Regions from separate parts of the Caproicibacterium lactatifermentans genome, predicted to be linked through region 2. Evidence: predicted binding sites of a transcription regulator. Region 2 holds the regulator's gene; the other holds the start of a gene.
What was found. The regulator LexA, encoded in region 2, represses DNA repair genes until DNA is damaged. The targets are predictions, from matches to a motif close to CNAACANNTGTTNG.
Positions count from the first base shown of each region.

Region 1: dinB (DNA polymerase IV) is a predicted target of LexA. The motif match lies at 3,448-3,461, and genes of this name have one in related genera.

Region 1 is NZ_CP046051.1:614,368-621,190, reverse strand. It holds gene GJQ69_RS02995 (NYN domain-containing protein) at 1-448, opposite strand, end outside; gene mutY (A/G-specific adenine glycosylase) at 481-1,578, opposite strand; gene GJQ69_RS02985 (4Fe-4S dicluster domain-containing protein) at 1,679-3,184, opposite strand; gene dinB (DNA polymerase IV) at 3,497-4,744, shown strand; gene GJQ69_RS02975 (ABC transporter ATP-binding protein) at 4,922-5,674, opposite strand; gene GJQ69_RS02970 (FecCD family ABC transporter permease) at 5,667-6,701, opposite strand; gene GJQ69_RS02965 (ABC transporter substrate-binding protein) at 6,649-6,823, opposite strand, start outside.
Region 2 is NZ_CP046051.1:1,815,668-1,822,490, reverse strand. It holds gene spoIIID (sporulation transcriptional regulator SpoIIID) at 185-448, shown strand; gene GJQ69_RS08875 (adenine nucleotide alpha hydrolase family protein) at 503-934, opposite strand; gene GJQ69_RS08870 (M23 family metallopeptidase) at 1,211-2,023, opposite strand; gene lexA (transcriptional repressor LexA) at 2,356-2,949, shown strand; TPP riboswitch at 3,077-3,183, shown strand; gene thiD (bifunctional hydroxymethylpyrimidine kinase/phosphomethylpyrimidine kinase) at 3,359-4,168, shown strand; gene cytX (putative hydroxymethylpyrimidine transporter CytX) at 4,165-5,337, shown strand; gene GJQ69_RS08850 (hypothetical protein) at 5,397-5,708, opposite strand; gene recG (ATP-dependent DNA helicase RecG) at 5,735-6,823, opposite strand, start outside.

The DNA.
Region 1 (6,823 bases), 790 kb from region 2:
TCTCTTCCGCCTGCTGCTCCAGCACTTCCAAATAGCGGAATTTGTTGCACGCCGCAATAAAGGGCGCCGGTGTCTTTTTTTCGCCCATGCCGATTACAACCATTCCGCCCTCCCGCAGGCGGGCCGCCAAACGGGTAAAGTCGCTGTCGCTGGAAACCAAACAAAAACCATCCACATGACCGGAATACAGAATATCCATCGCGTCAATAATCATGGCCGAATCGGTCGAACTCTTCCCTGCTGTATAGCCGTACTGCTGAAACGGAATAATAGAATTCTCCAGCAGCACATTTTTCCAGGAAGCGAGGGAAGGCTTTGTCCAGTCCCCGTAAATGCGCTTATACGTTGCAACACCATTGTTGCTGATTTCATCCAGAATATATCGGACATATTTGCCCGAAACATTGTCCGCGTCGATAAGGACAGCGAACCTTTTTTCATCTTGCATAGCTTTCCTCCTTTTTAACACACTCTTTTATTTTATTGTTTCCGCTGTGCGGAATATGCATTTGTGTCCCCGCTCTGCTCTGTTTTTTCCAAAAAAGCGTTGAGATAGGGACGGAAAGCACTGGGAAGCGGATAGCGTTCCCGCAGTTCTTCTATACTGGCCCACACAAGGTCCGGCGCCGATACAGGCGGAGCCAGCAGGACACGCCAGCCCGTCATGTGCCACTCGATATGGGTGAAAATATGTTTAGCCGGCGGAAGCGGAAGCAGACGGACCGGCTCCAACCCCATCGCACGCACAGCCTGCACCGCCTGCCGCTGGTCCAGCGCACCATTCTCGCTGGGCAGTTCCCACATGGAAGCCAGCAGTCCCCTTGGCGGCCGGCGGCGCAGTGCCAAACGTCCCCCCTGCTGCAGCAAAAAAAGTGTCCGCTGTTCTATTCGGCGCGGCGGCTTTGGCTTCTTCACCGGATACTGCTGTTCTCCGCCGGCAGTATGTGCCGCACACAGCTCCGCCAGCGGACAGCTTTCACACTTTGGCGGCGCATTCGGTACACAAACAGTGGCACCCAGTTCCATCATTGCCTGATTAAAATCACCGCTGTGCTCTTCCGGCAGAATTGCCTGAACGCCCGCTTCTACGCAGCGCTTGACGGTGGGGTCCGAAATATCGGCACTGTCCGCTGTCAAACGCATCCACACCCGCAGGACATTGCCGTCCACCGCCGGAACCGGCAGGTGAAACGCAATGGACGCAATGGCACCGGCAGTATAGGGACCAATTCCCGGCAGTGTCAGCAGTTCCGGATAGGAAGCAGGCAATCGTCCACCGTATTTTTCGACAGCTACCTTTGCCGCTTTCTGCAGGTTACGGGCGCGGGAATAATAGCCCAGCCCTTCCCACAGCTTCAGCAGCCGTTCCTCCGGAAGTGCCGCCAGGGAAGGAATATCCGGTGCCGCCTTCAAAAAGCGCTCAAAATATCCTTTTACCGCTTCCACACGTGTCTGCTGCAGCATAATTTCGGATATCCAGACTCGGTACGGTGTGGGATGATGCCGCCACGGCAGGTCCCGTGCATTCCGCTGGAACCACCTAAGCAGCGGCTGTACAATTCGTTTCATTTTCTGCATTCTGCCGTTTTTGTCCTCCTTTGCCTCTAAAAAAGTGCCCCGCCGGCACTGCCGGACAAGGCACTTTTGTTTTTTCTTGTGTACAGATGATGCAGAAAACTCAGTCCAGCTTGTCCGCAATATCTTCGTAGGGGCTTTCCAATGCGTTCTTTTTGTCTGCCTTACTGGCATACTGCTTTACCTGTACAGAAGACTTTGCAACGGGCTGCAGTGTTCCCGCACCAGCTACACAGCCGCCGGGGCATGCCATGCCTTCCAGCAGATAGCCGTCGTATTTACCGGCCTTTGCCACGCGTAGCATCTGGCGGCATTCCCGCAGTCCCTGTGCCGCCTGTACCTTTATGTCACGGTCCGGGTCAATCTTCTTAATAACATCTACAACAGCCTTAGCCACACCGCCGCTGACAGCAAATCCACGGCCGGCCGCTGTGCCTTCGTTCAGCTGGCTGTCCGGCAGTGCCGCGACCAAATCGACGCCGCGCGCCTCGAACATACCCATGACTTCCTCAAACGTCAACACAAAGTCGACATCACTGCGGATAGAGCGGCGGCTGGCTTCCAGCTTCTTTGCGGCACAGGGGCCAACAAAGACCACCTTGCAGTTCGGATGCTCTTTTTTCAGCAGGCGTGCTGTCAGGACCATTGGCGTAAGCGCCATAGAAATGCGGGGAGCGAATTGCGGGAATTCCTTCTTTGCCATAACCGACCACGCCGGGCAGCAGGAGGTTGCGAGGAATGGCAGTTTCTCCGGAACCTTGTCGAGGAAATCATGCGCTTCCTCCAGTGTACAGAGGTCAGCGCCGACCGCAACTTCTGCCACATCGGTGAAACCAAGCTTTTGGAACGAAGCACGCAGTTTTTCCGGTGTCATTTCCGGACCAAACTGTCCGACAAAGGCCGGTGCGATTGCGGCGTAAATCTCGCCCTCTTCTTTAATAGCGTGGATAACCTGGAAAATCTGACCCTTGTCCGAAATAGCGCCGAACGGGCAGCTGACCAGGCACTGGCCGCAGGAAACACACTTGTCATAGTCGATGGTTGCATGGCCGTACTCATCGGAAGAAATAGCGTTCATGCCGCAGGCCGCCGCACACGGGCGCTCTATATGGATGATAGCATGGTACGGGCACACGTTGACGCACCGGCCGCACTTTACACAGAGTTCTTGGTCGATAACACTCTTTCCGTTTTCACCGCTGATAGCGTGACGGGGGCAGACTTCCCGGCAGGGGTGGTCCAGACAGTTCTGGCACATTTCTGTAATATGAACGGATTTTTCCGGGCAGGCGTTGCAGGCAAACTTGATCACGTTCACCAGCGGCGGGTCATAGTACTTCTCTGCAATCGCACTTTCCACAATGCCGTCCGAAATGGGGGCATGCTGGTCCGCTGGACGCAGCGGCAGGCCGATGGCAAGCCGCAGACGTTCACCGACAATGGCACGCTCCAAAAAGACACTGGTACGGTAGCTGGCATCATTTCCAGGGACAATTTTATAAGGGAGTTCTTCGATACGCGAATAATCTCCACCCTCATAAGCAAGACGTGCCACCTCAGTAAAGACCTTGCGGCGGATATCGGTAACAGGTGAGTGTATGCCTCTAATAGCCATTGATATATTCTCCTTTTTTAATAAACTTGAAAAGCTGAAAGACAGCACAGGAAAAGCCGTTTTATACAGCGAGTATGCTTCTATCACATTCCTTTGTTTTTATTATAACAAATGCAGAGGCATTTGTCTTTAAAAATTTACTTTTTTAAAAGCCGGATGATTTTGAAGGCATTCTTTATAAAAAATAACATATTTTCACCATGTTGGTCCCCACAAAAGGGATTGCCGAACCGCCCCTCTTGTGTTATGATAAGTGTGAAACGTTTGTTCTAATGTCCTTTGCTCTGAAAAAAGGAGGAACTCAGTTTGGATCGTATCATCCTGCATAGTGACTGTAACTGTTTCTATGCCTCTGTAGAAATGCTGTACCATCCGGAGCTGCGGAACCGCCCCTTTGCGGTGGGCGGCGACCCCCAGCGACGGCACGGCATCATTTTGACCAAAAACCAGCCAGCTAAGGACTGCGGCATAAAGACCGGTGAAGCACTGTGGCAGGCACGTCGAAAGTGTCCGGATCTTGCTGTGCTGCCGCCGCGTTTTGCACTGTACCGAAAATTTTCCGACCGTGCAAGGCAGCTTTACCTGCAGTATACCGATATGGTAGAACCATTTGGTCTGGATGAAGCGTGGCTGGATGTGACCGGCAGCGTTTCCTCTCCGCGGGAGGGTGTCCGGCTGGCAGACGAACTGCGGTGCCGCGTTCATCAGGAACTGGGCATTACCGTCAGCGTCGGTGTCAGCTGGAACAAAGTTTTCGCCAAGCTGGGCAGTGATTACAAGAAGCCAAATGCCACCACGGCCTTTCTGCGAGACAACTGGAAAAGCCGAATCTGGCCGCTGCCGGTCAGCAACCTGCTGTTTGTCGGCCGAGCCACCCAGCAAAAACTGCTGGAATACGGTGTGCACACCATCGGTGACCTGGCGGCCATGCCGCCGAAAGTACTGCAGGCACGCTTCGGAAAAAGCGGGCCGCTGCTGTGGAGCTATGCCAACGGACTGGACACGTCCCCTGTGGAACGCTGGGGAAGCCGTTCCGCCGTTAAATCCATCGGCAACTCCACCACAACCCCGCGTGACCTAACCTGCAATACAGACGTGAAAGTCGTTTTTCTGGTTCTCGCGGACAGCGTTGCTCATCGCCTGCGGGAACAGGGATTTTCTGCACGCACGGTTTCCATCAGCGTACGCGACACGCACCTGCACACATTTACCCGACAGCACACCTGTCCGCAGTATACCAACATCACCCGTGAAATTGCCGAAAGCGCCTACCAGCTCTTCTGCTCAAACTATCACTGGTCGCTGCCAGTGCGCAGTGTGGGCATTACGGTTTCGGATCTGCTGCCGGCAGGACAGAACATACAAACTAGCCTGTTCCGGGACGAAAAGAAACGAATGCGCGCTGAAAATCTGGACGCCACATTGGACGGCCTGAAAAAGCGCTACGGGAATGCCTGTGTACAGCCTGCGGTCCTGTTGGAAGACACACAGCTGAGCGGCACCTCCTCCGGGAGCATCTGTGCCCTGCCACCTGCCGCAGAAAAGAAGAATTGACTTTTTCTCTTCTGATCCTACTCTTTTATCATAGAGGATTACTGCTGAAATGTCAATTTTATTTTTGCCTTTTTTATGCGTTATTCATAAAAATAAAATTCCGTTATTTGCAGATAGAAAGAATTATTCTGCCGATCTCTTTACACAAAAAAGCTCCCGCCAGCGGCAGGAGCTTTTTTATAAATTCGGTGTAAAAAAATAACCGTCCCCGACCCTGCAGGTATGCACCCCAAAGACACGGTCAATCTGCCCAGACTTCACCAGTGCTTCCGGTGTATCGAAGTCTTCCAGCCGTCCATTGAACAGCAGTGCAACCTGATGACTGTACCGCAGAACCAATGACAGTTCGTGCAGAACCATAACAATCGTTTTGCCCCGTCGGTTCAGCTCTGTCAAAAGGCCCAGCAGTTCAAACTGACGGTGCAGGTCCAAATATGTGGTTGGCTCATCCAGCAGAATAATATCTGTATCCTGTGCCAGTGCCATAGCGACATACACCCGCTGCCTTTCTCCGCCGGAAAGTTCCCGCAGGTCACGGTCGGCCCACTTAAAAATGCCGGTTTCCCGCATGGCGGTATCCACTGCCTCCCGGTCTTTTTCCCGCATTCTGCGGGAAAAACCGAGGTACGGAAAGCGTCCGTGACTGACCAGCTGCCGGACCGTAATGGCAGGCAGCCTGCGCACCTGCGGCAGATAAGAAACCGTGCGGGCAAACTCGTTCCGGCTGAAGTCGGACAGCAGGCGTCCACCCAGCGTAATGCTGCCATCAAGCGGCGGCAGCTGACGGGCGATGGTCCGCAGCAAAGTGGTTTTGCCGCAGCCATTCGGCCCGATCAGTGATGTAATTTGTCCTTTCGGTATGGAAAAGGTGAGGTCGGACAAAACTGCCCGCTCCGGATACCCCACTTTTGCGTGACAAAAATCAATCATACAATCGGCCCTTTCTGTGCCGCAGCAGCAGGCTGAGAAAAAACGGACCACCCAGCAGCGACAGGATAATTCCCACTGGGAATTCAAAAGGCGCAAATATCACCCGCGCCAGTGTATCACACAGCAGCACAAACGCTGTTCCGGACAGCGCACAGGCCGGCAGCACCCAGACATTCCGGCCGCCCACCAAGCGCCGAACAATATGCGGCACCAAAAGGCCCACAAAGCTTAACAGGCCCGCGAAACTGACCGCGGCACCTGCCAGCAAAGCCGCCGCCAAGATGGCAAGAAAGCGTGTCCGCTGTACATTTAGCCCCAGGCTAGCGGCACTTTCCTCCCCCAGCTGCAGTACATCTAAATTTTCCGCAAGGAATCCGGCCAGCAGCAATCCTACCAGAATATAAAAGAAAGCGGATTGAACATTTTCCAGTGCAACACCGGAAAAGCCGCCCAGCATAAAGCTGCTGGAGCTGGCCACTGCGTTCGGTTCCAGCAGGGTAATGGTGTTAATGCCCGCTGTCAGCATACTGCCCACCGCAATGCCCGCCAATATCAGCACTGTACGGGAAAAGGCCGCACGAACAGCCAGCGCATAGATAAAAAGAGCCGTACAAAAGGCACCCAAAAAAGAGGAAATGGGCACCAGTCCCATCGCCGGCGGAGCAAATACCGCCGCCAACAGGCCAAAAAAGCCTGCGCCTGCATTGATGCCAATCACATTTGGGCTTGCCATGGCGTTGTTGAGAACTGCCTGAATGACCGCACCAGCAACCGCCAGGGCACATCCCGCCAGTCCCGCCGCAAGCGTACGCGGTACACGTACATTGACAAGGACCTGCCACACTGTGCTGTCCGTATCCCGGTGGGACACCGCGAAAATCATCTGCTGCAGGGAATAAGGCTGACTGCCGCAGCACAAGCTCAGCAGTACTGCAGCCGCGGCGGCGACAGCCATCAGCAGCAGCGCTGTTCGGTTATGAGATTTGGGACGCGAGTTTCGGGTAGAGGATTTTTGCGAGATAGGCATAGCTTTCCCCCCAGCGGTCATTTGGTTTATAGTGGAACAGGTCCTTCGGCAGCTGATAATACCGCTTATTCTTGACAGCCGAAAGGCTTGCCCAGCCGGGGTTTGACTGCAGCGTCTGCTTT
Region 2 (6,823 bases):
TATTCATTTTTCCATTCGTTCCCCAGCCCTTCTATACAACGGTACAAAATGGTAAATGGTTCAAAACCTGGATCTAAACTAAATTATATATTTAGTGGATATACTTGTAAACATACACTTCTTTCTCATAAAACGTAAAATTCCTGCATAGTATCGAATAACGAATAGCGGGAGGGTGCGTTTTATGAAAGGCATCGTCGAGAAAAGAGCTGTTGAGCTTGGGGAATACATTGTTTTACACAAAGCAACCGTTCGTGCCGCTGCTAAAAAATTTGGTGTTTCCAAAAGCACCGTACATAAAGATGTGACAAAACGTTTGGAGCAGATAGACCGTCAGTTGTATAAGAAAGTCCAGAAGGTCCTGCAGGTCAACAAAGCGCAAAGACACATCCGCGGCGGCCTTGCCACCAAGGCAAAATATGAGCGGCTCAATCAACAAAAAGTGTGAGAAAAACAAATGACCGGCGGAAAGCATGTCAGCTTTCTGCCGGTCATTGCCTGTTCAGGCACGTACCATTCGTGGTGCGCATTCGGTATTTTGGGGACAAATATTATGTATTTTGTTGTCTTTCGTTACCATGGAAATAGGGACTTTTGGTAGAAGACTGTGCAGTACATCAATGAATCCATTGGAGGTGTTTTCTGCCATACCGGTCACGATATGAACAGCGCCCACCTGCCGCGCGAAAGCCGCTGCTGTATAGGCGGCCTCTTTATTAAAATAAACAGTCATTTCAGCATCTGCTTCTTTCGAAACCTGCCGCAGATATTCCAGTTCTTCACATTCTTTGCGTGTGCCAAGCCCAGCGGACTGGATGCTCAGCACCTGCAGCGGCACACCGCGTTTCTCCGCGATATATTTTCCAGTGTGAATCAGACGGTCACAGTCATGCTGACCAGTCACACACACAAGCACCGCTTTCTTATTGTCCAAAACTCAGGACTCCTTTCTGAAAGGGAGGATTCCCTTCTTACATGGCGTTGCTAGTATATCATGCAAATAAAAAATCTGTTGAAACAAAGAGTGTATATTATATGAACAAGTAAAGCACAAATGATTTTTATTTTTTGGCAAATATGTCTTCTTTATTTTATATTATACCATAATTGTAGGAACAACTCAAATAAAGAAGCTGTAAACAAATTAAAAAAGCCACAGAATCGGGGAAACTCCGAATCTGCGGCGCTGTGTTGCAGTACAATTTTTCGGTCACTTTAAAAGGTCTGCCGGGTCTAGAAATTTGCCGCTTTTTTGAACAGCAAAATGCAGGTGGGGGGCCTCGTCTGCTTCGCAGGGGATTTCTCCCACCTTGCCAAGCTGATGTCCAACTTTGACCGTATCTCCTTTGTGCACAGAAATGTCGGTTAGTCCACAATAGCAGGTAGTCAGGCCGTTTGCATGGACAACCTGTACCATACCGCCAAAGTCTTCCGGTTCGGACACGGCCTGCACAGTGCCATCCGCCGCAGCGCATACGGGTGTACCTTTCGCGGCACGCAGGTCAATGCCGGCGTGTGCACGCCAGTCATGCATCGTTTTCGAGTAGAGCGGTGTTTCGCTGAAGGCGTGCTGTACCGGTGCATCCGGTACAGGTTCCTGCAGACCGGCAGGCGCAGCTGCAGCAGGCGCAGCAGACTTCGGCTGTGCCGCAGCTGCCGCGGAAGAAGCGGGTGCTGCCGATGCTTCCGCCTGGCTGCTTTGGGCAGGTTCACTGGTTACACTGCTCGTTTCCCAGCCGCTCTGTGAAGAAACGGACGGCAAGCTTTCTTGTGGGGAAGACACGGTGCTTTCCGTAATGGTGTTCAGTGTATCCAAAGTGCTTTTTTTGTACTTGTGCAAACTGCTGTAGGTTGTCCATCCCGCCACGGTAACTGCCGTCAGGCAAATAACCAGTGCAATGTAAAACCCTTTCTTTCCTTTTGGGGGCTTTTTACCGGGCGATGAGTTTGTGCCGCCGGATGGATATCCGGTGCTTGTTCCGTTTTCCTGTTCTTCCTGCTTTTTATAATCTTGTGTATTCAATCCTGCCACCTCCAGCCCTAGTATGGCCTTGCGGCAGGAAAATATACCAAAACAGGAAGTTTAGACAGAAAAAAACCGGGCTGCGGCACCCGGTTTTTTTCAATAGCTTGAGGGGTATATTGAGGAGGGTAGAACATACATCAAGTGAACGGTGCGGCTCCGTTGTTCTTGATTACATACTCAGTATACAGCGCTATAGCCCAAAATTTGTTAATAGTATGTGAATGTTTTATAAAGAATAACAACATTACGCCGTTTACAAACAAACGTTTGCGATTTTGTTCTTTCTATGGTATACTTATTTGCGGCGAAAGGAAAAGAGGAAATACAATATGCTTACAGCAAGCCAGCAGAAAGTTTACGACTACCTGAAAAGCCGCCTACAAACTGGGCTGCCGCCTACCGTGCGGGAAATCTGCGCGGCAACCGGTTTAAAATCGACTTCCAGCGTACATGCACATTTAAAAACACTGGAAAAAGAGGGCCTTATCACACGGGATGCCGGTCTGAACCGGGCCATTCATCTGACAGGGCAGAGTCGTTCTGTTCCCGTGCTGCAGGTACCTATTGTCGGCAGGGTCGCGGCGGGACGGCCCATTTTGGCAGTGGAGGATACAGAAGGCCATGTGCCCTATGCACCGGCGAAACGCAGTGAAGATGATGTCTATTTTGCCCTGCATGTACATGGAGAAAGTATGCGGGATGCCGGCATATTAGATAATGACATCGTCATTGCCCGTCAGACACCGGAAGCGGAAAACGGCGAAATCGTCATTGCAATGATAGATGGAGAAGCGACCGTTAAACGCTTTTATCGGGAACCCGGCCGTGTGCGTCTGCAGCCAGAAAATCCGGACTTTGAACCGATTTACACCAAAGAAGTTGCCATTCTCGGCAAGGTGGTTGCCCTCTACCGCAACTATTAAATAAAATATCTGAACAAGAAGCCAGCGCTGTTTAGGCGCTGGCTTTTTCTATGCCGCGGAAGCAATCCAACGAGAAATACCAATAAACAGCTTGCCTTGACAAGATGAAAATGATTCGATATACTAAAAATATATGTGGGGAGCTCACAAACGTGGGCTGAGAGTAAGCGAAAGTGCTTTGACCCTTCACCTGATTTGGGTAATGCCAACGTAGGGAACAAGAAAGAATTGTTTGTGGCAGCGCCTTTTGCAGGCACTGCTTTTCTTTTTGCCCGCCTTTGTTCCCACAGAACAGAAAAATGGGATATCCAGCAAAAGACCGCCGCTTTCACGGCTGGCTTTTGCGGCTGGCAGATTGGGGGCACCACCTTCTGCCGCAAAATGAAATGCTGGAAAGGGGTAATTACAAATGAGGACAGCATTAACAATCGCCGGAAGCGATTCCAGCGGTGGCGCCGGTATTCAGGCGGATATCAAAACCATGACGATGAATGGCGTATTTGCCATGAGCGCCATTACGGCTTTGACAGCGCAGAACACGACCGGCGTGCAGGGGATTTTTGAAGTGGGTTCGTCGTTCCTGGCACAGCAGATTGACAGTGTCTTTACAGATATTCGGCCGGACGCGGTTAAAATTGGTATGGTCGCTTCTTCTGCGCTGATTGAAACGATTGCGGAACGTCTGCGGTTTTACAAGGCGGAGAACATTGTGGTGGACCCCGTTATGGTAGCTACAAGCGGCGCAAAGCTGATTTCAGATGACGCTGTAGCGATACTGAAGGAACAGCTGCTGCCGCTGGCGACGGTACTGACACCAAACATTCCGGAAGCCGAGGTTTTGTCCGGACAAAAAATCACTTCGCCGCAGGACATGGAAAAGGCGGCGGCGGTTATCGGCAGCACCTATTCCTGTGCGGTGCTGTGCAAGGGCGGACATCGGCTGAACGATGCCAATGACCTCCTGTACCGTGACGGCGGATACAAATGGTTTGAGGGCAGGCGCATTGATAACCCCAACACGCATGGGACAGGTTGTACGCTGTCCAGTGCCATTGCGGCGAACCTTGCGAAAGGATACGATTTGGATACATCTGTCTGCAAGGCAAAAACGTATCTTTCCGGTGCGCTTGCCGCAATGCTGGATTTAGGTGCGGGCAGCGGTCCTATGGACCATGCGTTTGACCTAAAGCCGGCCTATTATGAGGAAGCGCGCCGATGAAAAAAACTTCGACCTTTCAAAACGGACTCATTTGGTTTGGCGCAGGCGTGTCCATTGCGGAAATCCTAACGGGGACTTATTTTGCGCCGCTGGGGTTCCAAAAAGGACTGCTGGCGATTCTTTTGGGGCATTTGATTGGCTGCTGTATGCTGTTCTTTGCTGGACTGATTGGCGGACGCAGCGGGCGCAGTGCCATGGGCACGGTCCAAATGAGCTTTGGCAGAATCGGCTGTTTGTTTTTTGCTTTCCTAAATATTCTTCAGTTGGTGGGCTGGACTGCAATTATGATTTACGACGGGGCGCTGGCTGCGAACGGTGTCGTTAGCACCGGCGCATGGGTATGGTGCCTCGTCATCGGCGGCCTTATCCTTGTGTGGATTGCCGTCGGTGTGGAAAACCTCGGCTGGCTTAATAAAATTGCCATGGCAGCACTGCTGGTGCTGACGGTTGTTCTGTGTGCTGTAATTTTCCGCGATGGTCAGGCGGAACCGGCAGTCAAAGGGGACTTGACATTTGGCGCAGCGGTGGAATTGGCAGTCACCATGCCGCTGTCGTGGCTGCCTCTGATTTCCGACTACACGCGTGAGGCGCAGCACCCGTTTGCCGCAACGCTGACCAGTACGGTGGTATACGGAATGGTCAGCTGCTGGATGTACATTATCGGCATGGGAGCGGCTATTCTAACGGGAAAGGCAGACATTGCCACCATGATGGTGAAAGCCGGATTGGGCATTGCGGCACTGCTGATTTTGATTCTTTCTACGGTGACGACCACCTTTCTTGACGCATGGAGCGCCGGTATTTCTGCGGAGTCACTGTCCAAAAAGATAAATGGCAGGCACGCGGCGATGTTGGTTACAGCCGTAGGCACCGTCTGCGCGATGTTATTCCCGATGGATGATATTACCGATTTTCTGTACTTAATCGGTTCCGTATTTGCGCCGATGGTTGCGGTGCAAATTGCAGATTTCTTCCTGCTGAAATGGAACTGCGGAGAAAGCAGGCTGGACGTGCTGAATGCGGTGGTCTGGTTGGCCGGATTTATCCTATATCGGGTACTGATGCGTGTGGACACGCCGGTCGGCTGTACATTGCCGGATATGGCGGCCACATTGCTGCTGTGTGTTGCTGCCCGCAGCGTGCAGAGAAAAATAACGCAAAAAGCTTAAACAGAAAGGGGCTGCTGCAAAGTTTTCGTTTTGCAGCAGCCCCTTTTTCTGCAGTTCTATCAGGTTTGCAGTGTTTCCCGCCAATCTTCCAGGTGCATTCCATTTATCGAAAGCATATATACATTATCCCAGTTTTCCTGCAGCGATTTGCGGTTAAAAATGCGTGAAGTCATCAGTTCCTCAAGGCTCGGAAAGGATACGCCGTCCGGTACGTCACAACTGTTTACCCAATACGGATTTTTGCGTTCCGGCAGGAACTTGAGGTAGCAAACCGTTTCGGTCTGGTCGTTGAATAGGTAGAAGCCTGCTTCTTGAATGTCTTTCCCATCTTTAAAATGTGCGCAAAAAGAATGATAGTCTATATTTGCCATACCTATATGACTTCCTTTCTGTACGGCTAAGTTTCACTGATGTTTCGGAACAGCTGGCGCACTTCCGCACGCAGACCGCGGTGCGCTGGTGCCTCCAGTGCGGGGTCTTCCTCCAGAAGGGAGCGGGCGGTTTGCTGTGCATCTTTTAGGACGTCAAGGTCGTTGTTGAGGTCGGCAATTTGCAGCTGTGGAAGGCCGTGCTGCCGCTGCCCAAAAAAGTCGCCTGGACCGCGTAGCTTTAGGTCCTGCTCCGCAATGACAAATCCATTGCTGGTTTCGCACATGACGCGCATACGTGCGCGGGCCTCTTCATTTTGTGCGTCGGTAATTAAAATACAGTAGCTTTCGTAGCTGCCGCGGCCGACTCTGCCGCGCAGCTGATGAAGCTGGGACAGACCATACTGTTCCGCATTTTCAATCAGCATATCCACCGCGTTCGGTACGTCTACGCCAACCTCCACAACAGTTGTGGAAACCAGAATATCAATGCAGCCATCGGAGAAATCCTGCATGATTTTTTCCTTTTCGCTGCTTTTCATGCGGCCATGCAGGCTGCCAATGCGGCAGTCCGGTAGAACCTGCCGCAGACGGCAGGTGTAAGTTTCCACACTGGCTTTATCGCTGTCAGAATCGATAGCAGGACAGATAATATAGGCCTGCCGTCCCCGATGAACGTGTTTTTGCAAAAAGTGCAGTGCACGTATCCGTTTACCGCTGTCAATGCAGTAGGTCTGAATGGTCTGTCTGCCCGGCGGCAGTTCGTCAATAATGGAAATGTCCAAGTCTCCGTAAATCATAAGGGCCAGCGTGCGCGGAATCGGTGTGGCACTCATCACCAGCACATGTGGATTTTGGGATTTTTCTGCCAGAGCCTCTCGCTGACCGACACCAAAGCGGTGCTGTTCATCTGTAATGACCAGTGCGAGCTTTCGAAACTGCACATCTTTAGTCAACAGGGCATGGGTGCCAACCAGCAGCTGCAGGCTGCCGTCCGCTGCAGCTGCCTTTACCTGCCCTTTTTCCTTGGCTTTTAAGGAGCCAGTCAGCAGCCCAACATGAATGCCGGCGGGTTCCAGCAGGGAGGAGAGAGATGCGAAATGCTGATGTGCCAAAAT